Regions from separate parts of the Acinetobacter sp. RW6 genome, predicted to be linked through region 1. Evidence: predicted binding sites of a transcription regulator. Region 1 holds the regulator's gene; each other region holds the start of a gene.
What was found. The regulator PhoB, encoded in region 1, activates phosphate uptake and scavenging genes when phosphate is short. The targets are predictions, from matches to a motif close to TGTCATNAANCTGTCATAA.

Region 1 (8,332 bases):
AGGTAAAGTGAAACCTTCAGGTCGTATCGAATTACAACATCATCAGTTGAAGCTGGAAAAAGGTGCCGAACTTGGACGTTTTTATTTAGGTTCTACGGCAGTTATTTTATTTGAAAAAGATAAGATCGAATGGGAACAACGTTTTAAAGCTGAGTCTGTAGTTGTAATGGGCGAGCGTATGGGACATACAGTTTAATTCGTAAATAAGATTTAAAAAAAGGGAGCTCATGCTCTCTTTTTTATTTAAAGATTTCATATATTAACTATATTATGATTTGATCACAGATGATCTCATAAATAACTTTTTGTCTAATAATAACCATTCAATAGGAAATAAAATGTATTCAAGTTCTATTATTCCCTTATATTTTGCCTCAGCTCTAACATTTTGTGCTGCATTCCTTCATTTCATTTGTGTATTCTGGGGAGCAAATGGTTTCCGGTTCTTAGGGGCAGGGAAAACTATTGTTCAAATGGTAGAAAGAGGACATTGGTATCCTAATTTTACAGCTATAGCTGTCGGTTTAATCCTGACCGTATGTTCTATTTATACTTTTCTTGCAGCAAAGGGAATACAGATATTACCTTTTACAAAACTTATTCTCTCGCTTGTCGCAGTTATATTTCTTATCCGTGGTTTTGCTTTTCCATGGCTAAAATCAAAATTTTTGGGAAATAGTGATTTATTTTGGTATGTCAGCTCTGCCTTCTGTTTAATATTAGGAACTTTATACGCCGTAGGAGTATATTTAATTTGAAATGAATATATTTTAGGTTAAGTAGAATTAATATTTTAAAAAATAAAAAGGGAGCTTAGCCCCCTTTTAAATTATTTAGTCCAACCATATTTTTTGAAAATAGTATTGCCTTGTTGAGACGATAAAAACTCTACAAACCGTTTAGCTTCAGCATCTTTTAAACTATGTTTGGTTAAGGCAACACCTGTATCGCGATAGACAACTAGTTCTTTCTCTATAGGTACAATTTGTCCAATATCAGGGTTACTGATTCCCCAAATATTAAAGACTAACCAAGCATCGTAGCTACTATTTTCTTCCCAATTTTTCTTGGCAATACCTGTGTTGACTGCATAGGTGGCAATATTTTTTCGGAAAGATTTGGTTAATTGAATATTTCCAGTTCTACCCGCAATATCTTCCCACATACCGACTTGACCTGCCCCATGCGTAACTAAAACCTTAATGTTGGATTTAGCGAGGTCTTTAAATCCTTTAATATTTTTAGGGTTTCCTTTGCGTACTAAAATAGCGGCAGGACGTAAATACAAAGGTTCTACCGAGTCTTTTATAATTTGTTCAGAAAAAGCATTTTCGAAATCAGACATCATGGCTTCGGAGCCGCTATATATAATATCGGCATCTAATTTAGCTTGGTCAGACCATTGAGAAGTAGGACCAGATGTCACATGGACAGCTATTCCAGTTTTATTGGTGAACTGTTTAGCTGCTTCTTTCATAGCGGGTGCTGGTCCACCCGGGCCATATATATTAATGTCTGCCATAGTATTGATCGGTATATAACAGAGAGTTAAGGAAATTAGATATGGTATAAATTTATATTGTTTTAACATTTTCATAGCTATAGTAATTAAGAAAATATCAGCATATATTTTTTACTATTTAAATTGGATTAATTTTTGCAACGATATTTATAATACCTTTTTTAAAAATATATTTTAATTAAATTTTAAGTGGTTATATATAAATGTAATTTAGTTTGAATTGAATATAAATATAGATAGTTTTATGGTAGTTTAGATTTTATAAATTGATTATTTAGATAGATATAATGTAAATAATAGAGGAGTAATCCCTTGATTAGAAAAAGTAATTCTTTTTTTAAAATTTTATTTAGCAGTGCTTGTTTAGTGACTGGTGCTGCTATGGCTGCTCCAATTACAGATTTGAATAAGCAAATTGTGAGCGAAAAACCGGGTTCAATATTGTCTCTCGAACAGCAAGCTGTGACGGATTTATTTCCTCATGCAGATCAACGCTTGTTGGTAAATTATCGTAGTCGAGGTATTCAGGGTGAACCTATTGTTGCATCGGCTTTTATTTTATTACCCAAAGGCACCCCTCCAAAAAATGGCTGGCCTATCCTCGCTTGGGCACATGGTACGACTGGAGTCGCCGATACTTGTGCACCTTCAGGTGATTATGTGGGTGGGCCAGTTCATTCATATCAAGAAGTTGCTTCTAAAGCTTTAGATGGTTGGCTTGCACGTGGCTATGCAGTTGTTGCACCTGATTATCAAGGCTTAGGTACTTTAGGGGCACATCCTTATATGAATGCAAAGAGCCAGCTACATACAGTGGTCGATGCAGTGCGTGCATTACATTTGCTTAAGCCCAAGAGTTTTAATAAACAGTGGTTGGTGATGGGGCACAGTCAAGGTGGAGCTGCGGCAATTGCAGTGTCTGCCTATGGTCAAAAAGATGCGCCCGAACTAGATTTAAAAGGGGCAATTGCTCTTGCGCCAGGCGGCTATCAATATGAAGGTATTGCAGAATATGTGCAGAGTCATCCAAACCCAGAACCTAGCGTAGCTGCTTTCTTCCCGATTGTGCTATTAGGAGCACAAGCAGCAGAGCCGAGCATAGTTCCTGAAAATTTAGTAAGCCCTGAAATGAACACTGTGCTGACCCAAGCGCGCAGCCGCTGTTTATCTGAACTTCAAACTGATTTAAAGAAATCTCCTTCTAGCATATTTCGACCTGACGCTGATTTAAAACCTCTCTTGGCTTATCTAAAACAACAGTCCATTGAAAATATGGTGCCTACCGTACCGTTAATGATTGTTCAGGGTTCTAAAGATCATTTAGTCGATCCGGGAGGGACATATGCCTATTATCAACAGCTATGTAAATTAAAAAAACCAACGGTATATCAAACGATTGATGGTGGAGATCATCGCGATGCACTGCGTCAGAGTAATACTTTTGCTACTAGCTTTTTAAATGTAATAGAGAAAAACCAAAGTAAGTCCTATTGCTCGACTTCTAAGTAAATTGGTTTAAATGCTAAAAAAGCCGACTTTTCATGAGTCGGCTTTTTATATTTGAAGGGAGATAACTTTAAGCCATGTTATATAGTCTTTCTTTAGGAAAAACCACTGTAAAAGTTGAACCTTCATTTTCTTTAGACTGGACATCTAAATAAGCGCCATGTTGCATTAATACATGCTTCACAATGGCCAAACCTAAACCTGTACCGCCTGTTTGACGACTACGGTCGCTGTCAACACGATAGAAGCGTTCAGTTAGACGTGGTAAATGTTTGGGGTTAATCCCGATACCTGTGTCTTGTACACTAAAGTAAGCATGTTCACCGTCGTCATGCCAGCCAATGGTAATGGTTCCACCTTTTGGCGTGTATTTGATGGCATTGGTAATTAAGTTACTAAATGCACTGGCGATTTCCATGTCAGAACCAATCAGGTCACAGTGACTATCAATACGTAAATTGAGTGTATGCCCATAATCGGCATTGTAGGCCTGAGCATCATCAAACAGTTGATTCATTAAACTCGGCATTTCAATAATCTGATTTTTTGCAATTTTCTTGTTATTTTCTAAATTCGATAACAGCAGTAAATCATTCACCAAAGCGTTCATACGTTTGGTTTGTGACTGCATCTGATCAAACGCACGTTTCCAGCGTGGACTAATATCTTCTTGATCGGTAAATGTCTCGATATAACCACTCAGTACAGTTAATGGTGTACGAAGTTCATGAGAAATATTATCTACGAAGTCTTTACGCATTTGCTCAAGGTTGTGCATACGAGTAACGTCGTAAGCCACCAATAAACGGCTTTCTCCACCAAATCGTGTGAGCTTGACCTGCACATATCGGTCATCGTCAAAACTCGACTGTAGTTTAATACCGTCGGGTGCCTGATCAATATTGTTAAAATATTCAATAAAGGTCGGCTGGCGTAAAATCGTTAATAGGTTTCGACCACGGTCGAGAGGGCTGATACCCAACAAACGTTCAGCAGCAGGGTTCCACCATTCAATTTTATGTTGGTCATCAATGAGGACAACAGCTTCGGCAAGCGCCACTAAAGAAGACTGAGCGCGATCAATTAAACCGACCATTTCTGCTTGAACGATTCGTTCCTGACGCTGGGCACGGTAAACATTAAACAATAACGCTCCCCAAATCCCGTTTAGATTTGGAGGAACGTCATAAGGTTTATTTGCAATCCAGTCATTGACCAGATAAAGCGAACGCAACTGGAGTGTAAAAAACACCACAAAGGCGATAAAAATACAGCTCCAGAAATACCCAATACCGAAACCGACTAAACCGGCAATAATTATAAAAAATAATAAAAGCCGTAAATCTTGTTTGGCAAACGTCCATAAACTACTGTAGCGGGAAAGCTTTTGTTCACGTACCTGTTCGGGGACGGGGTAGGGTTCATACATAAATCTTGGTTAACCTGCGGCTAAATCTGCACGTGTTGAGAAGCGGTAGCCAGTTCCACGTACGGTCTGAACAAATCGGTCAACACCAAAAGGTTCTAAAACTTTACGCAAACGACGGATGTGCACATCGATAGTTCGATCTTCGATATATACATTACCGCCCCAGACCTGATCGAGCAACTGGGCACGTGTATATGCACGCTCTGGATGGGTCATAAAAAACGCAAGTAAGCGATATTCAGTTGGGCCCATATCTAAAATGCTGTCGCCAAAGCTGACACGTTGGCTAACAGGATCAAGAATTAAACCATTGGCGTCAATCATTTTTTCGCCACTTAATGCATTTGCACGACGCAGAACCGCTTTAATACGTGAAACCAGTTCACGTGTTGAGAAAGGCTTCGTCATGTAATCATCTGCGCCAGCATCAAGACCTTGTACTTTGTGGTCTTCTTCTCCGCGAGCGGTAAGCATAATTACTGGAATTTCTGCTAAGTTCTCATCACGTTTTAAGCGGCGACATAAATCGACACCACTTACGCCTCCAGGTAACATCCAATCGAGCAAGATAAGCGCCGGACGTTGGTCGACGATAATTTGATGAGCCTGTTTGGCATCTTCTGCCTGCAAACATTGAAAGCCTGCCATGTCCAAAGAAGTATGGATCATTTCACGAATAGGAAGCTCATCATCGACAATTAAAATATAGTCATCTTTCACAGCGCAATATCCTATAGATTTAACGGTGAACCGTTTTGTAGTTATGACAGGCTTATTACAAAGATTAATTATGACAATTTCATTGCAGAAAAGTCTATAAAATTGAATTTAGCAATAATTTGTGACAAAAGTAAGGCAAAGGTGTGACCGAATGATGACATGAAAGCTTAAATATTCTTAAAATCATTCAATAAGTTATCACCTTTAAAGCTTAACTGATTTTGCACATTTTAGAGTGTCAAAAAACTTTAATATTATTTTGAAACCTTGGCCAATAAAGATAAGAAAACAATACGGCATGCGGTTAAAACCTGTTCAAGAGACTGCTCAAAGCCTCCCATGACCCATCGAATTGCAATTTGAGTGACATATCCATTTAATCCAGTTGCGATTAAAGAGAGCTCATTTTCGTTGTGTTGGATTTGCGGCATGGTCAACATAACAAAGGCCTGAATCATACGGTCAAACTGTGCAAGAGTTTCTTGAATGGTGGCCTGATTATGTAATTCTTGTACCAAAACTGCGTCAACATAGACAATGCGAGCTAATCTTGGGTCGTCTTTTAATGTCGTCAGCAGTGCCCTTAACCCAGCATCGACCATTTTTTCTGGATCTGGTGTCGCTTTAATGACAGCTTGCATCAGGTTTTGCTGTAATTCTTCAATCATTTTTAAAAAGATGGTTTGAAATAAATCTTCACTCTTCTTAAATGATTCATAAAAATAGCGTTCTGTGAGTTTTGCCTCTTGGCAGACATCCTTAACCGTCACGGAAAAAAAGCCGAGTGTTCCATAAGTCGCAATGCCAGCTTCAATCAGTTTTTCTCGGCGTGCCTCTTTACGTTCAGATAGAGATAACCCTTTGAACTGACGTTCTTTACTCACAGTTTTTGTTTTCTTTTTACTGGTTGAGTCGTTTGTCGCCATAAATAAATTGTTTCCTAAAGAATGGTTTCCTAATTTATAGGTTTTAGCCAAATATGCTCACTATCATAAAGCCCTCAGCACAATTGTGCCATTCTATCTGAAATTACAGTGTACTATATTGACAATGGATATTGTCAAAATTATATTAAAGATGTCTAAGCTGCACATGCAATGAACCGATTGTGCAAATATCGAAAAACAAAGGATGGACAATGAAAAATTTTAAAAACAAAGTCGCTGCAATTACGGGCGCAGGTTCTGGCATTGGGCAACAACTCGCAATTCTTTTGGCAAAACAGGGCTGCCATCTTTCGTTGAGTGATATTAATGAGAAGGGATTACAGCAAACCGTTGAGCTTTTAAAACCGTATAGCACGATTACTGTGACGACCAAAAAGCTTGATGTTTCTGACCGTGAAGCAGTAAAGCAATGGGCACAAGAAACAGTTCAAGATCATGGCTCTGTTAACCTGATTTTCAACAATGCTGGTGTAGCCCTAGGTTCAACTGTTGAAGGGGCGACCTACGAAGATTTAGAGTGGATCGTTGGGATTAACTTCTGGGGTGTGGTGTACGGTACCAAAGAGTTCTTACCGTTCATTAAGCAAACTCAAGATGGCCATATTATTAATATTTCAAGCCTATTCGGTTTAACAGCTCAACCAACTCAATCTGGTTATAACGCGACTAAATTTGCTGTGCGTGGTTTTACCGAGTCATTGCGTCAAGAGTTAGATATTGAAAAAAGTGGCGTAAGCTCTTTGTGTGTGCATCCAGGTGGAATCCGTACCAATATTGCTAAATCTGCAAAAATGAGTGATAGCTTGAATAGTTTGGGTATGGACCCGACTAAATCGATTCAAAATTTTGACAAGTTATTACGTACTCCACCTGAAGAGGCGGCTCGTCAAATTTTACAAGCAGTCTTAAAAGATAAACGTCGTTTATTGATTGGTAGTGATGCAAAAATTCTTGATGCATTCCAGCGTTTATTCCCGACTGGATATCAACGTGCTTCTACCATTGTGACAAAGTTGATGAAATAATTTTAAATTCAAAAAAAGCCATCAATTGATGGCTTTTTTTATAAGAATTAATTGGTTCTAAATAAGAACTTTGATCTTCTTTTTCTTCCAGATGAATTGGTAATAGAGCCCTTGAATAATACATAAACTGACAAATGCCAAGGCATAGGCAACCCAAATCCCTTTAAGCCCCCACATTGAGCTAAACCAGTAAGCACATGGAATCTCAATAAACAAAATAGCAGAAATATTAATGAGCATCGGGACAGTCACAGTTCCACTAGCACGCATGATAGATGCAAAAATGGCACCCGCACCAAAGAATAAAATTGCCCAAAGTATAATAAATAAAAGTTGCTGGCCCAATACCACCACGGTTGGGTCGGTAATGAATAAAGCCATTAAATATTTTGAAAATAGATAGCCAAGTGCAATTAAGGTACCCGTAAATAAAAAGTTCATGCCTAAGGCAGTACGAGTCACACGAGATAACAAGTCAGATTTACCTGCACCAATTGCTTGGGCTGCAAAAATTGAAGCCGCAATTGAAATAGAGATTGCAGGGAACTGAATGTAATTGAGCACCTGATTTACCGCACCATATGCTGCTGTCGCATGTGAACCATAATGGTTAACCAATCCAACAATAACTAAGCCAGCCATTGAGGTGGTAATCATTTGAATGCCGGTTGGGACGCCTAAGCGCAAAATGATTTTGCTCAGTTCTGGATTGTGACGGATATGTTGCAAAAGCTGACGATTCGGTCTAAGTGGATGCTTTTTCTTGTTTAAGTAGATGGCAAGAAAAATCAAAATAGCCACATAACCCGTGATCGTTGCAATTGCTGGAGCAATAATTCCCAGAGCTGGTAAGCCAAAATAACCTTTAAGCAATATCGGGGTAATCACTAAGCCAATTACACTGGTTAAAGCCAATGCAAGTAAAGGTGTAGTACTGTCGCCTACACCACGTAAAATTGAGGTATAAATAATATAAACAAACAGAAGTGGGCTACCCGCCAGCATCCACTGCACATAAGGCAAAGCAAGATGCATTACCTTGGGGTCAGTGCCTAATAGTTCTAAAATATCGTGAGCAAAAAACACACCAATGATCGCGGTAATTACTCCACCAATCAGTGTCATAAAGAGGGTGGAACCCACCACACTTTGGACTTTTTCAATATTTTGCGCGCCCCATGCT
Region 2 (8,332 bases), 1.2 Mb from region 1:
GGTAACCCGGTGCAGGGCGAATACCGACATATTTCTCTTTAATCAGCTCTTCATTGCTGAGCTGTTCATCTGTTTTATAGCCCCAGAACTCTTTACGAATGCGTTCATGCAAGTGTTCTGCAAAGGCTTCAGCAAAACGGTCGGCTAGTGACTGAACTAAAATTGCAGAGTAGTCATCACCTTTGGCTTTGTATTCATTTGCCAATTCTTCTGCACCAAAAATTGATACAGTGAATCCGCCTAAATAGTCTTGTTGCTCACGATCAGCGCGAATGTAATCTGCCAAAGACAAGTTTGGTTTACCTGTCACTTTGTCAGATTGTTGACGTAAGTGCTCAAAGGTATGCGTAACATTTTGACCCGCTTCATCAAATACGCTCACTGTGTCGGCGTCAGTGCGCTGAGCAGGGAACATACCAAATACAGCACGTGCATCAAAAAGGTTGTTGTCGATAATATCTTTCAACATCGCTTGAGCTTGGTTATACAAATCTGTTGCAGCTTCACCAACAACTTCATCTTGTAAAATTTTCGGGAACTTACCTGCCAAGCTCCAAGAAATGAAGAATGGTGTCCAGTCAAAATATTCAACCAATTTTTCAAGCGGGTAGTTTGTTAAAACTTGAGTTCCCAAAAGATTTGGTTTTGCAGGAACATAGCTTTCATCAATTTTAAAGCCATTTTTAACAGATTCTGCATAAGTCAGTTTGGCGGCTTTAGGTTGTTTGTTAGCTAAGCGCTCACGAATTTTGACATATTCAGCACGGTGTTCTTCAATGAATTTTCCACGCATTTCTTTTGAAAGCAGGGTAGTTGCAACACCTACAGCACGTGAGGCATCTGCCACATAAATCACCGCATCGTTATGATACTGAGGATCAATCTTAACTGCTGTATGTGCTTTCGATGTCGTTGCGCCACCAATCAATAAAGGAATGTTGAAACCTTTACGTTGCATTTCTTTAGCTACAAACACCATTTCATCTAAGGACGGAGTAATAAGACCTGACAACCCGATGATGTCACATTTTTCATCAATCGCAGTTTGTAAGATTTTCTCGCAAGGTACCATCACGCCAAGGTCAACAATGTCGTAACCATTACAACCGAGTACAACACCCACAATATTTTTACCAATATCATGTACGTCGCCCTTAACAGTTGCCATCAGGACTTTACCTTTAGATTGGCTACCAGTTTTTTCAGCTTCAATATACGGATTGAGCCAAGCCACAGCTTGCTTCATGACACGTGCAGATTTTACAACCTGAGGTAAGAACATTTTGCCTGAACCGAACAAGTCACCGACCACGTTCATACCATCCATCAAAGCACCTTCAATCACATCTAATGGACGTTTAGCTTTTAGGCGAGCTTCTTCGGTATCTTCGTCAATGTATGTGGTAATACCTTTAACCAACGCATATTCAAGACGTTTTTCTACTGGCTCGTTACGCCATTCAAGGTTTTCTGCTTCGCGCTGAGCACCACTATGACCACGAAACTTTTCAGCTACTTCAAGTAGTTTTTCGGTCGCAAGCTGACCAGACTCACCTTGGTTCTGGTTTAAAACAACATCTTCAACTGCATCTTTGAGTTCTTTAGGAATATCATCATAAATTGCCATTTGACCGGCATTTACAATCCCCATGGTCATGCCTTGTTTAATGGCATGGTACAAGAACACAGAGTGAATCGCTTCACGAACAGGCTCATTTCCACGGAACGAGAATGATACGTTCGATACGCCACCAGAAATCATGGCGTGAGGTAAGTTCTGTTTAATCCAACCTGTGGCTTCAATAAAATCGACGCCATAGTTATTGTGTTCTTCAATCCCTGTTGCCACTGCAAACACGTTCGGGTCAAAAATAATATCTTCAGCAGGGAAGCCCACATCGTTAACCAAAACGTCATAAGAACGTTTACAGATTTCACGCTTACGTGCAGCAGTGTCTGCCTGACCAGTTTCATCAAAGGCCATGACAATAATTGCAGCACCATATTGGCGACACAAGCGAGCTTTTTCGACAAACTCGTCATAACCTTCTTTTAAGGAAATCGAGTTAACAACAGGTTTACCTTGTACACATTTTAAGCCAGCTTCAATGATTTCCCATTTTGATGAGTCAATCATGATCGGCACACGTGAAATATCTGGCTCAGATGCCACAAGATTTAAGAAATGAACCATCGCATTTTGCGAATCGAGCATCCCTTCATCCATGTTAATGTCAATAATCTGTGCACCAGCTTCCACTTGTTGCTGTGCAACTTCTAAAGCTTCTGAAAAGTTTTCTTCACGAATTAAGCGTAAGAATTTTTTTGAACCGGTAACGTTAGTACGTTCACCCACATTAACGAACAATGAGTCATCATAAATATTAAATGGTTCTAAACCACTTAAGCGGCAAGCTGGCTTAGTTTCAGGAATTTGACGGGGTGCAATGTCTTTTACTGCATTATAAATGGCACGAATATGGTCTGGTGTCGTACCACAACAACCACCAGTAATGTTAATTAGGCCACTTTCTGCAAATTCTTTTAAGAAAGCAGCAGTTTGCTCAGGCGTTTCGTCATATTCACCAAAAGCGTTTGGTAAGCCAGCATTTGGATGAGCAGAAATGAAAGTATCCGCAACATCAGAAACAGTTTTAACGTGAGGACGCATGGCATCTGCACCAAGGGCACAGTTGAAACCAATTGAAAGTAAGTCACCATGACGTACAGAGTTCCAGAACGCTTCGGCAGTTTGACCTGTTAAGGTACGGCCTGAGGCATCGGTAATAGTCCCTGAAATCATGAGCGGTAATTCATGACCAATTTGCTTAAAGACTTCTTTCACTGCAAAAATTGCAGCTTTACAGTTTAATGTATCAAAAACGGTTTCAATCAGAATGATATCTGCACCACCTTCAATCAGCGCATGAGTGGCCTCAATATAGTTTTCTTTTAGCGCATCAAAGGTAATGTTACGAAAGGCAGGATCATTTACATTGGGTGAAATTGAACAGGTACGCGATGTTGGACCGAGTACACCCGCTACAAAACGAGGTTTATCTGGAGTCGAATACTTTTCACAGGCTGCTTTGGCTAAACGTGCTGCTTCACGATTAATCTCGGGAACAAGATCTTCCATGTGGTAATCAGACATTGAAACACGCGTGCCGTTAAAGCTGTTGGTTTCAATAATGTCTGCACCAGCATCAAGGTAAGCTTCATGAATGCCTTGAATGATTTCTGGCTGTGTCAAAACTAAAAGGTCATTATTACCTTTTAAGTCATGTGCCCAATCGGCAAAACGCTCACCACGGTAGTCGGCTTCTTCCAATTTATGGCGCTGGATCATCGTTCCCATTGCACCATCAATAATCAGAATGCGTTTAGCAAGAAGCGCTTTTAGGGTGGCAAGCGTAGACATAGAAAACCCCGATCTTTTATATGAATTTAAAAATGCGGCGCTATTGTAACAGAATAGCAGCACAATTGATGATCTATGACGACCCACCATTCACCGTAAATTAGTCGTAAAAAAAAAGTGTTTTCGAACAAAAAGAGGGCATTTTTTCATCAAAAATTCATAAAATGATCATGATATTGAAATATTTCATCTCCAATATTCAGTTTTATGACAATTAGGCTGTTTAAAAAAACGTCATATAGGTAATTTTTTAGATATTTTTGCTTTAAAAATAGTCATAAATAAGGAAGATGTAAATTGATTTAAATTATTGTATTTTAATAAAAAAATAAAATTGATCGAGGAAAGGTGCATCAAATGAGGTCAAAATATGAAAAATTGACTTCATCAGGCGCCGCTTTGTCATATAATTGTCATAATTTAATTTAAGAATACAGAGGATTTTTCTATCCTCTTACCGTCTGCATGAATTCTAATCTACCCCCTGTTTCGGATTCAAAACTTGCGGCAAACCTGCAAGTCAAATCGACGAATGTACATGTCCCGACACCTAAGTTCTTTATGCCGGTGTTTCTGACAATTATTGTTGCAACACTTATTTATATTGGATTTCAGGTGAGTGCTGATTTAGCGCATGTACCGCCTTTGAGTCTTTATTCGGTTATTCTCTTATCTACCGCACTCTTGATTGCTTTAGGCTTTGAGTTTGTAAATGGCTTCCATGATACTGCAAATGCAGTAGCGACAGTGATTTACACCAATGCTTTACCTGCACCGGTTGCAGTCATGTGGGCAGGTTTTTGTAATTTTCTTGGGGTAATGGTTGCAAGCGGCGCAGTCGCTTACGGCATTATTGCATTGTTGCCTGTTGAATTGATTATGAACATGGGTAGCGGTGCAGGTTTCGCAATGGTTTTTGCGCTTCTTATTGCTGCGATTCTCTGGAACTTAGGTACTTGGTTCTTGGGTATTCCTGCTTCTAGCTCTCATACTTTGATTGGTTCAATCTTGGGTGTGGGCATTATGAACCATCTATTGAGTGCATCGACTGGCGTAACGACCAGTGGTGTTGATATGGATCAGGTGATTAAAGTCGGTAAGGCATTATTATTTTCACCTTTAATTGGTTTTGCTTTTGCAGCGATTGTATTCTTGTTGGTTAAAACTATTTTTAAACGCCAATTAGAGTTATTCCAGCCACCAGAAGGTAATAAACCACCACCAGCAATCATTCGTGCAATTTTAATCTTTACCTGCACAGGTGTAAGTTTTGCACATGGTTCTAATGATGGTCAAAAAGGTATGGGTTTAATCATGCTGATTTTGGTTGGTCTGGTGCCATTGGCTTATTCATTAAATAAAAACCTTGATACACAACAAGTTCAATCATTCCATCAGCTTTCTTCTCAAACTGCCGTACTTTTGAATCAAAATCAGCCAGAATTAACCGATGAAAAAGCACGTGTTATTTTGACTAAATATATTCAGACTAAACAGCAAACTCCGGAAGTAGTGCCTGCATTGGCAAGCATGACTGATCATTTGGGTGAGCGAGTTTCTAGCTATAGCAACTTAAAAGACATTCCAGAAGCTGCAATCAGTGAAATTCGTAATGACATGTATTTAAGTACAACGACGTTTAAGCGTTTGGATAAAGCAGATGCTTTACCAAAAATGGATCAGTCACAAGAAAAACTCGTGAAAGAATACCGTAGTAGCTTAGATTCATTCTTACAATACATTCCAACTTGGGTGAAAGTAGCAGTTGCTTTGGCGCTTGGCTTAGGCACCATGGTTGGCTGGAAACGTATTGTTGTGACTGTAGGTGAACGTATTGGTAAACATCATATGACTTATGGTCAGGGGATGTCTGCTGAGCTGGTCGCAATGAGTACAATTGCAGCTGCCGACGGTTTAGGTATGCCTGTTTCAACAACACACGTTTTAAACAGTGCTGTTGCTGGTACCATGGTAGCGAATAGATCAGGCTTAAACTTCAATACAGTTAAAACGATTTTATCTGCATGGGTATTTACACTTCCTGCAACAATCTGTTTGTCAGGCGGTTTGTACTGGTTATTCTTACAGTTTGTATAAAAGTATTTCAAAAATTAAAGCCACTGTTCACAGTGGCTTTTTTATTTGTTTCTTTTTAACGTTCAGTCTATTTTCATGTACATTCAATTATAAATTAATGAGTCCTTATAAAGCCTCAAGTAACTTCAGAGGCTAGGCTTAAAACTTTTATATCGGGATAGATTATGGATGCGGTTCAAATAGATCAGCTAAAACAACAATTTCCACTTATTGAGACACTGCAAGCCTATCAAGAAACATTTTGGTTTACACCTCATTGCTATCCTTTAAAAGAAGCTTTAGAAAAAGTTGGATTAACAGCCGAGGACGTAAGTGAAGCAGAAGCCAGATTAGAGCGCTTCGCACCTTATTTGGCAAAAGTGTTTCCTGAAACTCAAGCGCAACATGGAAAAATTGAATCAGATATCGTTGAAATTGGCCATATGCAACAAGCACTTTCTTCAACAGAGCAAGTGCAACTGAGCGGAGTATTCTGGCTGAAAAAAGATAGCCATTTACCTATTTCAGGTTCAATTAAAGCGCGTGGTGGTATTTATGAAGTCTTGGCTCACGCCGAAAAGTTGGCAATTGAGGCCGGACTTCTCAAGTTGGAAGACGATTACAGTAAGTTAGATCAAGATTCATTTCTAAAGTTTTTTTCTAAGTATCAAATTGCAGTAGGCTCAACAGGAAATTTAGGGCTTTCGATTGGTATTATGAGCGCCAAACTGGGTTTTAGAGTCACAGTCCATATGTCTGCCGATGCTAGACAATGGAAAAAAGACAAACTGCGTTCATTGGGCGTTAATGTTGTGGAATATGCCAGTGACTATGGCGTAGCTGTTGAAGAGGGAAGAAAAGCAGCAGAGCAAGATCCACATTGCTTTTTTATTGATGATGAAAACTCAAAAACATTATTTTTAGGTTATGCAGTTGCAGGAATACGCTTAAAACAGCAATTTGAGCAAAAACAAATTAAAGTTGATGCTGAACACCCATTATTTGTTTATTTGCCGTGTGGCGTTGGTGGTGGCCCTGGTGGGGTAAGTTTTGGACTAAAACTGGCTTTTGGTGAGCATGTACATTGTATCTTTGCAGAACCCACCCATTCGCCATGTATGTTACTCGGTGTCCACACAGGTTTGCATGATCAGATTTCAGTGAATGACATTGGCCTCGATAATGTAACTACCGCAGATGGGCTCGCAGTAGGCCGTGCTTCAGGTTTTGTGGGACGTGCTATGCAGCAGTTAATTGATGGCTATTACACCATTGATGATGAGCGTTTGTATGAGCTCATTGCGCTTTTAAATCAAACTGAAAATATTCAGCTTGAGCCTTCTGCGGTGGCAGGAATGATGGGGCCATATTATGTCCAGACGAGTCCTGATTATTTGGCTTTACATCAACTATCAACTGAGCAGTTACAGCAGGCAACTCATGTGATATGGGCGACAGGAGGCGGTATGGTGCCGCCTGATGAAATGCAAAAATATCTATCACACTTTCAAAATAAATAGATAAACACAGAAAAAAGCCCAATTCTAGAATTGGGCTTCAATCAAATTATTTTTTAGATGATTTTCCAAAAGGTAGTTTTTCGGTTGCAAAGCCATAGATTGCAGCAAAAGGCAGGGCAGTTCTTGCTAAATAAGCAACACGCCACAATCCGCCGTGGTTGGCACCTTCCATCATGAGCTCAAGCGGATGGTCCAGCTCCGTTTCAGGATTTGCCACAGAAGACTCATTTCTTAAGTCATGAATCCAGATTGCAGCCATAATTGCATTGGTAGTTTCAGGGCTAAATGCTTCTACATCAAAAAGCTCTGCACCATTAAAAGCTGCTTTCAACAATGGATTTTTAGTCACAGAGTGAGTCGTTGTAGATGGAGCAATATTAATGCTCACGTGTTGTCCTTGATGGCGGGCCAAAATAGCACGCCATTGTTGAATGCGTTTAGCCAAAGCATAATTTGGCCCTTGTTCAACAACTAGACAGTCGGCAATGCCATACGTTTTTCCATTTTCACAATCAACTAAGTCTTGATATGGCGCTTGAAAAAAACGTTTTAAGGAAAGTGCTGAAACACCTTTTACTGCCATTTTTTGTAGTTTTGTACGTGATTTAAACTTTTGTTGAGCAGCTTTTGCGACTTCTTTAGGAACCGCATAAACATCGGTTGGCGTACACATAAACATAAGGCTCGTATCAGACTTATGCTCGCTTACAAATTGCATGATGCTGTCCATTGCCATGGAAACACGAACATGCTTTTCACCATCTAAATAGGCAATTGCGGCCAAATCTAACTTTTGCGGAAACTGAACTAACCACTGTGCAATTTCTGGTAATTGAGTCAATAAATTTGCACCCAATTTATCTTTTAATTCAGAAACTTTTGCTGACGAATCAATTTGTTCAACACTTGGCGCAATGAGGGTTGCGTTTCCTTGTTGAATCGTATCTAAAATCTTGCCCCAAACACGTGGGTCTGGTAAGTCGACAGCAACAATATTCGCTTTCCATTTGGCTAACCAAGGTAGAGGTCCTGCTTCTGAAGCTGCACCAAACAGCACCATGGTACGGTCAGATAAATCAAACCATTCTGGGTGAGCAATAGCTTCACGTAAAGCTTTGGCATGACTTGGTTCAATAATACCAGCCTCTTCCCAACGTTGAATCTGGTCCAGTAAGCTTTGCCCGCTTAGTTTTTGTCCTTTGTAAGGAACATACCATTCAGGTGCTGCATCACTTTCACCTTTAAGTTTTACTGTATGAAGTGGCGTAGATGAAGCAATATTAACCGCATCTTTTAAAAGGTAGTGTTTACTATC
Region 3 (8,332 bases), 1.1 Mb from region 1:
ATTACCGAAACAACAAGACTACCCTGTCATTCAACAGAAGAACAAATAGTTAAAAACAAAACAGCCTGTTTCAAGACAGGCTGTTTTTTAAATCTATTTAATTAGGCTTTGCCAATTAATCCACGCGCTACGATTTCTTTCATAATTTCATTTGTACCACCGTAAATACGCTGAATACGGGCATCTACAAAGAAACGTGAAATTGGATATTCTGTCATATAACCATAACCACCAAAAAGCTGAAGCAAGTTATCTGCAACTTTCATTTGCATATCGCTACTGAAACTTTTCAATGCTGCAGCCGTTTCTACATCTAGTTTACCTTCTTGATATAGAGCAATATTTCTTTCATAAAAAGCCGCTGTAGCAAGTTCATCAATTTTCGCTTGCGCCAAAACAAAACGCGTATTTTGGAATTGTGAAATGGGTTGACCAAATGCTTGGCGTTCTTTTACATAAGCCGTTGTCAAATCAATTGCACCGCGGATTGCACCAATTGCAGTGGATGCAATTGCAGTACGTTCACGTGGTAATTCTTGCATTAAATAAGCAAAACCTTGCCCAGCTTGACCAAGTAACTGGTTTTTAGGCACTTTCACATTGTCAAAAAACAGCTCAGATGTGTCTTGAGAATGCAGGCCGATTTTGTCGAGGTTGGTTCCTTTTTTAAAGCCTTCTAAGTGAGTATCTGCCAATAATAATGACACACCTTTTGCACGGGCTTGAGGATCTGTTTTTACAGCAAGCACAACAAGATCAGCATGCTGTCCATTTGAAATAAATGTTTTTGAACCATTTAGCAAATAATGGTCGTCTTGCAAGATGGCGCTGGTACGCATTGATTGTAAATCCGAACCTGCTCCTGGTTCAGTCATACCAATTGCACCAACCACCTCACCTGTTACCATTTTCGGCAACCAATATTGTTTTTGCTCTTCTGTCCCGATATGTAAAATATAGGGTGCAGCAATTTCAGAATGACAAGAAATAGCTGTCGATAATGCACAAAAGCCAGCACGTGCAGATTCTTCAACTAACATTAATGAATAGTAAGTTGGAACCCCATAACCACCATATTCTTCTGGGACATCCACACATAAATAGCCATTTTCACCCAGTTGATTCCAAACTGAACGAGGCATGATTCCTTCGCGTTCCCATTGGTCGTAGTGAGGCGCAATATGCTCACTCATAAAACGTTTAAAATTATCACGGAATAATTCTAAATCTGCATCGTATGCCAACATAATATTTTCCTTCAGCTTTATTGTTTTATCAAATCTCATTGCTGTGCATGCTAATCATTTTTTTAGCAACTGTCATGGCATAGCTGCTCATTAAAACTGTACTTTTCAGTCAGCCAATAAAAAAGGAAGCTTTAGCTTCCTTTTTTATATAGGTTTATTTGAATTAATCTAGACCTTCAGCGACTTGAGGACTTTTTGGTTCCATCATTTTTCTGTCGACTTCATCTGGATTATTTAAAGCATCATTGAGCTTATCTTTATCTAAAGCACCGACCCATTTAGCAACAACAATCGTCGCTAAAGAGTTACCAACAAGGTTAGTTAAAGCACGTGCTTCTGACATGAAACGGTCAATACCAAGAATCAATGCCAAACCTGCAACTGGAATATGTCCAACAGCAGACAACGTTGCTGCCATAACAATAAAGCCAGAGCCAGTTACACCCGCCGCACCCTTAGATGAGATTAAGAGTACTAATAACAAAGTAATCTGATGTTGAATATCAAGCTGAGTATTCGTTGCCTGAGCAATAAAGATTGCTGCCATAGTCAAATAAATTGACGTCCCATCAAGGTTAAATGAATAACCTGTTGGAATAACCAAACCGACTACAGATTTTTCACAACCTGCAATTTCAAGTTTACGTAGCATACGCGGCAAAACAGATTCAGAAGAAGATGTACCAAGTACAATTAATAACTCTTCACGAATCAGGCGAATCATTTTTAGGATACTGAATCCACTAATACGGCTGATTGTACCCAAGATCAAGAAGATAAAGAGTAAACATGTAATATAGAAGCAGAGAATTAATTGCCCTAATTGTACGAGTGAACCAACGCCATATTTACCGATGGTGAATGCCATTGCACCGAATGCACCAATTGGAGCCAGTTTCATGACCATATTCACAATGTTAAAGAACACATGTGCAACTTGATCAATAAATTTTAAAACTGGGCGTCCTGCATCACCTAACTTATGTAAAGCAAAACCAAAGAGAATTGCAAAAAGAAGGACTTGTAAGATTTCACCATTTGCAAATGCACCAACAACCGTATCCGGGATGATGTGCATTAAGAAATCAATGGTAGATTGTGACTCACCAGAACTGACGTATTTTTGAATGCCCGAGGTGTCTAGAGTGGTAGGGTCAATATTCATCCCTACACCCGGTTTAGCAATGTTAATTACAACAAGGCCAATTAGAAGTGCAATTGTTGAAACAACTTCAAAGTATAACAACGCAACGCCGCCAGTTTTTCCGACTGACTTCATGCTTTCCATGCCAGCAATACCGCTGACCACGGTACAGAAAATAACGGGTGCGATGATCATCTTGATCAAACGAATAAAGGCATCACCTAATGGCTTGAGTTGCTCACCTAAACCTGGAATATGCTGTTCGACACCATTGACAATTTGCGTTGTGCTTGGGGAAAAATGCCCTACCAGAACACCCGCAATAATCGCAATAATCACTTGAAAATAAAGTGATTTATAAATCGGTTTTTTAGCCATAACTTTACTTCAATCTATATTTCCAAGTCCGTTGGAAATACCAAAATGAAACGTCTATTCTTTACGAATACACAGCCCTAACCTTTCACATGAACACCGCAAAAGGGAAACGGTTCTTTGTAAACAAAAAACCTTCCTACTACCTCAATGAAAACAAAAAAAGTTGTTTTCTAAAACAGGAGAATACCTGAAGTTCCTAACCACTTTGAGTAGTTAGAAATAACCTCTTACTTTTTAATAAAAAGCTGAAGATATAGGAGAATCACAGAAAATTATGATATGAGTGCTCAAAAAAGCACGAGAAAGTGTACTCGAATTAAATAATGATTCGATTAAATTTTTGGCTAATACGCGCAAAAAACACTCATGTGGCCCTAAGACTTTAGTATAAGAAACACTTTTGATATTTTTTCGACAGTTTTTTATGTCATATTGATTAAATACTTGCGGACATTTCATTTTGAGCTGCCTGCATCCCATCATTTTTATTGTTTTTGAACTACGATGAATACTAAACGTAATATCTATAAAGATGCTGAACATCCCTTTGCTCAATATGTCCGTATTTTAGGTAAAGGAAAAAGTGGTTCACGCTCTTTAAGCTATGAAGAAGCGTATCAAGCGTTTACCATGATTTTAAAAGGTGAAGTGCTTGATGTGCAGTTAGGCGCTTTTTTAATGCTGCTTCGGGTTAAAGAAGAATCTATTGATGAACTCGCAGGATTTGTTCAAGCGACTAGAGACCAGCTTAATTTCCAGCCTTTAGATGTTGATTTAGACTGGTCATCTTATGCAGGTAAACGTAAACATTACCCGTGGTTTCTTTTAGCTGCTCTCACGCTTGCTCAACACGGTTATAAAATCGTTATGCACGGTGCATCAGGCCACACGCTTAACCGCGTCTATACCGAGCAAGTTTTAGAATACCTTGGTTATCAAATTTGCCATTCTGAACAAGAAGTTCGTACTCAGTTAGCAGAGCAAAATTTCGCTTACTTACCTTTAGACGTGATTTCACCTGTTTTAAGTGAACTGATTTCTTTAAGAAATGTGATGGGATTACGCTCGCCTATTCATACTTTAGCCCGCTTAATAAACCCTTTTAATGCAAAAGCCACCTTACAAGCCATATTCCATCCAGCTTATAGAACTTCCCATCAACATAGTGCACTGCGCTTAGGCTATCAAAATAGTGCAGTTATTAAAGGTGAAGGCGGTGAATTTGAGCGAAATCCAGATGCAAAAACACTCATTTGCGGTATCAAAAATGGTGAACTCTATGAACATGAGTTACCAAAGCTCATACCTGAACGTAGTCCAACTGAAGAAGAATTAGATTTAGCAACTTTTAAAGCAGTATGGTTAGGTCAGCAGCACCATGAATACGGTGAAATGGCAGTAACAGAAACCATCGGAATTGCACTATATAGCATGGGAGTTGTTACTAGTTTTGAAGAGGCAATGCTGAAAGCAAAAGCGTTATGGAATAGTCGTTTCTAATATCTGAATGACCAAGGTTATATCGGATAGCCTTGGTTTTAAGGTTCAATATAATAAAAATCTGGCCAAAATGGATATTCCTGACCTGAAGAATGAATATTTCTTAGTTTCAAGTGATCACCTATTTTGATTGTAATCTTATTAGAATCGTAGGAACCCGAAAGATAAGCATCTCGTTGTTGACCAATAAGTGTCTTACAATATAAATGATGCGCTTTGATCTTTTGGGAGCTTCGTATTGTTTGCGACTCCAGCACCTGAATCCCAATCAATAACATGGGATAACCGTCGTTCTTTATACTTGTATATTTAGCTTGAGGTGAAGTGTATTTCCGACTCGCAACAACCTTCACGTTGAGTAAACATTCAATCGGCTGTTTGGCTAATGCAGCACCACTAAACAATATTAGAAATAATAGTACATAAATAGGTTTTAAACGTTTCATAGGATTCTTTATTATATTTTGATCAACATAAAAAAAGCCCAGTAATCACTGAGCTTCTTAAATTAAACAAAACGAATTGGTTTAAATTCTGGCTCATGCTTGTGATGATCATCATCACACTCTTCACCTTCCTCTTTCGTACCACGGTCAATATAGCCGCTACGCTGTTCTTCTGGTAAGTTTTTCAACTCCCAAGCAATGACAGCTTGCATACAAGTCTCACGCTGCTCTTTTGTTAAAACAACGCCATTTGGCCATTTACCAATTTCTACTGCTGTTTTTAAACGCTCTACAATTTCAGGGTTTAAAACAGATAGCATTTGTTCAATATTCATGATTCATCTCTTTGGAAAGATTCAAAATCTTGGTTCCAACCAAGTTTGGTACGGCAGGCCATATAGAAATCATAACCTGGTGGATGCAATAAACTTAGTTTAAATGGATGTTTACGGATGTGTAAACTATCTCCGACATTCAGCGATATACTATGTTGACCATCTGCACTGACCATCGGCAAAACTCGATTTTCGCGAATAACGATTTTAATTTCGCTTTGCCCACCAACTACAATGGGTCGTGATGACAATGTATGGGGATGCATTGGAACTAATGCAATCGCATCCATACTTGGATGTAAAATTGGTCCACCGCCTGACAAAGCATAGGCAGTTGATCCTGTTGGAGTAGAAACAATTAAACCATCACTATGCTGGCGATAAACATATTGACCATCAATGTTGAGTTCAAAGTCAATCATATGGACAGACTTACCCGAATGCAAAACAACATCGTTTAAAGCAATTGCATCATAAATAACTTCGCCATTTGTTCGTACTTCCATTTCAAGTAAGAAACGGCGATCAAGCTGGAAATGCCCTTGAAGCACTTGGTCAAGTTTAAAAATGGCTTCTGAAGGTTTGATATCAGTTAAAAAACCTAATCGCCCACGGTTAATACCAATAACAGGGGTATTGTAACGGACCAACGCTCTCGCTGCATGGAGTAGAGAACCATCGCCCCCAACCACAATAACTAAATCAGCAACTTCACCTAATAGATGACGACTCACTATCTGTGCATGATCATAAGGCACTAATTCGGCGGTTTCCTGATCAAAAATGGGGTTCAAACCTAAGTTCAATAAATGATCATGAATTAAACATAGTGTTTCTACAACTGATGATTTATCTGGTCGACCGATTAACCCGACGTTTCTGAAGGACTTATGTGAAATTTGCACGAATGAGTAAGCTCCGCTGCGATACTCGCCTATAATAACATTAACCCGATTAATTTAAAAAAACATAACTACAAGATGCTGTAAAATTCAATCTAACTTTTCCAATTATTCACAGTTTTATCATTGCAAATTGATGACAAGCTATCGCATCATTACAGGCATTGTTAGGGTTTTATCTCATTTTTATGAAGTTTGAACGTGGTATCGGTTTCTTTGCACTAATATTTTCCATTTTGGTCATTGGTGCTTTTATTGCTCTTAGTATCTATCTGATTCGTTTAGATAATATTATCCGTGAAAAATTTGAAGGACAGCGGTGGGATATTCCTGCCAAAGTGTTTGCACGACCTTTGGAAATTTATAACAACGCGCCTATTTCTCAAGCAAATTTCACTCAAGAATTAAAGTTATTAGGTTACAAAACTTCAAGTAATTATGACAAGTCTGGAAGCTATGTTGCTCAAGGCAGCAATATGTATATCCACACACGTGGTTTTGACTACGGTGACAGTGTTGAACCTGAACAAGTCTTAGAGTTAAGTTTTGCAAATGATCAAGTTGTTGAAGTTAGAAGTACTAAACCCTCTTCAACCGGCGTTGCACGCTTAGAACCGCTACTCATTGGAGGAATTTATCCTCAACACAATGAAGACCGTGTACTCATTAAACTGAATAATGTCCCTAAACCCCTCATTGAAGCTTTAATTTCTACAGAAGACCGCAATTTTTATCATCATCATGGTATTTCAATTCGCGGTACAGCTCGTGCATTGGTCAGTAATGTCACTGGTGGAAAACGTCAAGGTGGCTCAACCCTGACTCAACAATTAGTTAAAAACTTCTATCTCACCCCTGAACGCACACTAAAACGTAAAGTCAATGAAGCATTAATGGCTTTACTCATCGAACTACATTACAGCAAAGATGAAATTTTAGAAGCCTATTTAAATGAAGTGAATCTGGGCCAAAATGGTAGCTATTCAATTAATGGTTATGGTTTGGCTTCACAATTTTATTTCGGTTTGCCATTACGTGAGCTAAGTGTTGCACAACAAGCTTATTTAGTCGGTTTAGTGCAAGGCCCTTCTTTATATAACCCTTGGAAAAACCCTGAAGGCGCAAAAAAACGCCGCGACACTGTGTTAAATAACATGCGTGTGATGGGTTATTTAACCCAAGCCGAATATGAAGATGAAATTGCACGTCCTTTAAATGTGTTAAGTAAACCAAGTTTAGGCCCTGCAAAATTCCCAGACTTTTTAGATATTGTACGTCGTCAATTACGTACAGAGTATCAAGAAAGTGATTTAACCAATCAGGGATTACGTATTTTTACGACCTTAGATCCAATTACTCAAACTCAAGTTCAAAACGCGTTTAAAGCTTCAGTAGACCGTTTGGCTAACAGTAATCCAGCACGTTTGAAAAACCTACAAGGCGCTGTACTGATTGCACATCCTGAAAACGGTGAGTTAGTTGCAGCGGTTGGTTCTACACAAGACTTTACTGGTTTTAACCGTGCTTTAGATGCGAAACGTCAAGTCGGTTCTTTATTGAAACCTGTAATTTATTTAAGTGCTATTGAATCTGGACGTTATAACTGGGCAAGCCAAATTGAAGATGCGCCGATCAGTGTTCCTGTAGATGGTGGTAAAAGCTGGACACCTAAAAACTATAGCGGTGGTGGACATGGTGTAGTCAGTCTGAGTGAGGCATTAGCAAACTCATACAACCTATCTGCTGTACGCTTGGGTCAAGAATTTGGTCTATCTACATTTAGCAATAATTTAAGAAAGTTTGGTGTTGAATCAACGATTCCTGCCTACCCTTCTATTTTCCTTGGGGCAGTCAATATGTCACCAATGGAAGTGCTCGGAATTTATGAGAACTTCGCTACAGGCGGTTTTAAATATCCAACTCGTGCAATTCGATCTGTGGTAGATGCGAATGGTCGTCTGCTTGATCGTTATGGCCTGAATGTTCAACAAACGATTGATCCATCTGTTGGCTATATCATGAATTATGGCCTACAACAGGTGATGTCTTCGGGTACTGGTCGTGCAGCTTATAGCAGCTTATCTCCAGCTTTAAAATTAGCGGGTAAATCAGGTACGACTAACGATACACGTGACTCATGGTTTGCGGGTTACTCAGGTAATCACGTTGCTGTAGTTTGGTTAGGTTTAGATGACAACAAAGTGACTGGCTTAACAGGTTCATCTGGTGCATTGCCAGTATGGATTAATGTGATGAAGCAATTACGTCAAACACCTGTGAATATACGTCAACCAGACACTGTACAGTGGCAGTGGATTGACCGTGCATCAGGTGATTTATCTGCACAGGCTTGTGATGGTGCTATGTATATTCCGATGCT

Region 2: the regulator PhoB is predicted to act here: its motif matches at 3,822-3,840, upstream of ACB088_RS11425 (inorganic phosphate transporter).
Region 3: the regulator PhoB is predicted to act here: its motif matches at 6,076-6,094, upstream of ACB088_RS03385 (NAD(+) kinase).

What each region holds. Positions count from the first base shown of each region.
Region 1 covers NZ_CP167121.1:3,554,873-3,563,204, forward strand. Annotated here, with positions in the region: gene asd (archaetidylserine decarboxylase) at 1-196, shown strand, start outside; gene ACB088_RS16810 (hypothetical protein) at 339-758, shown strand; gene ACB088_RS16815 (AcfC family putative adhesin) at 830-1,591, opposite strand; gene ACB088_RS16820 (alpha/beta fold hydrolase) at 1,835-3,031, shown strand; gene phoR (phosphate regulon sensor histidine kinase PhoR) at 3,099-4,457, opposite strand; gene phoB (phosphate regulon transcriptional regulator PhoB) at 4,467-5,177, opposite strand; gene ACB088_RS16835 (TetR/AcrR family transcriptional regulator) at 5,432-6,103, opposite strand; gene ACB088_RS16840 (SDR family oxidoreductase) at 6,316-7,149, shown strand; gene ACB088_RS16845 (MATE family efflux transporter) at 7,207-8,332, opposite strand, start outside.
Region 2 covers NZ_CP167121.1:2,402,521-2,410,852, reverse strand. Annotated here, with positions in the region: gene metH (methionine synthase) at 1-3,421, opposite strand, end outside; gene ACB088_RS11425 (inorganic phosphate transporter) at 3,887-5,518, shown strand; gene ACB088_RS11420 (D-serine ammonia-lyase) at 5,683-7,017, shown strand; gene ACB088_RS11415 (hypothetical protein) at 7,064-8,332, opposite strand, start outside.
Region 3 covers NZ_CP167121.1:739,210-747,541, reverse strand. Annotated here, with positions in the region: gene ACB088_RS03415 (hypothetical protein) at 1-49, shown strand, start outside; gene ACB088_RS03410 (acyl-CoA dehydrogenase family protein) at 102-1,247, opposite strand; gene ACB088_RS03405 (dicarboxylate/amino acid:cation symporter) at 1,411-2,769, opposite strand; gene ACB088_RS03400 (glycosyl transferase family protein) at 3,274-4,269, shown strand; gene ACB088_RS03395 (hypothetical protein) at 4,308-4,715, opposite strand; gene ACB088_RS03390 (YeaC family protein) at 4,778-5,050, opposite strand; gene ACB088_RS03385 (NAD(+) kinase) at 5,047-5,955, opposite strand; gene mrcB (penicillin-binding protein 1B) at 6,141-8,332, shown strand, end outside.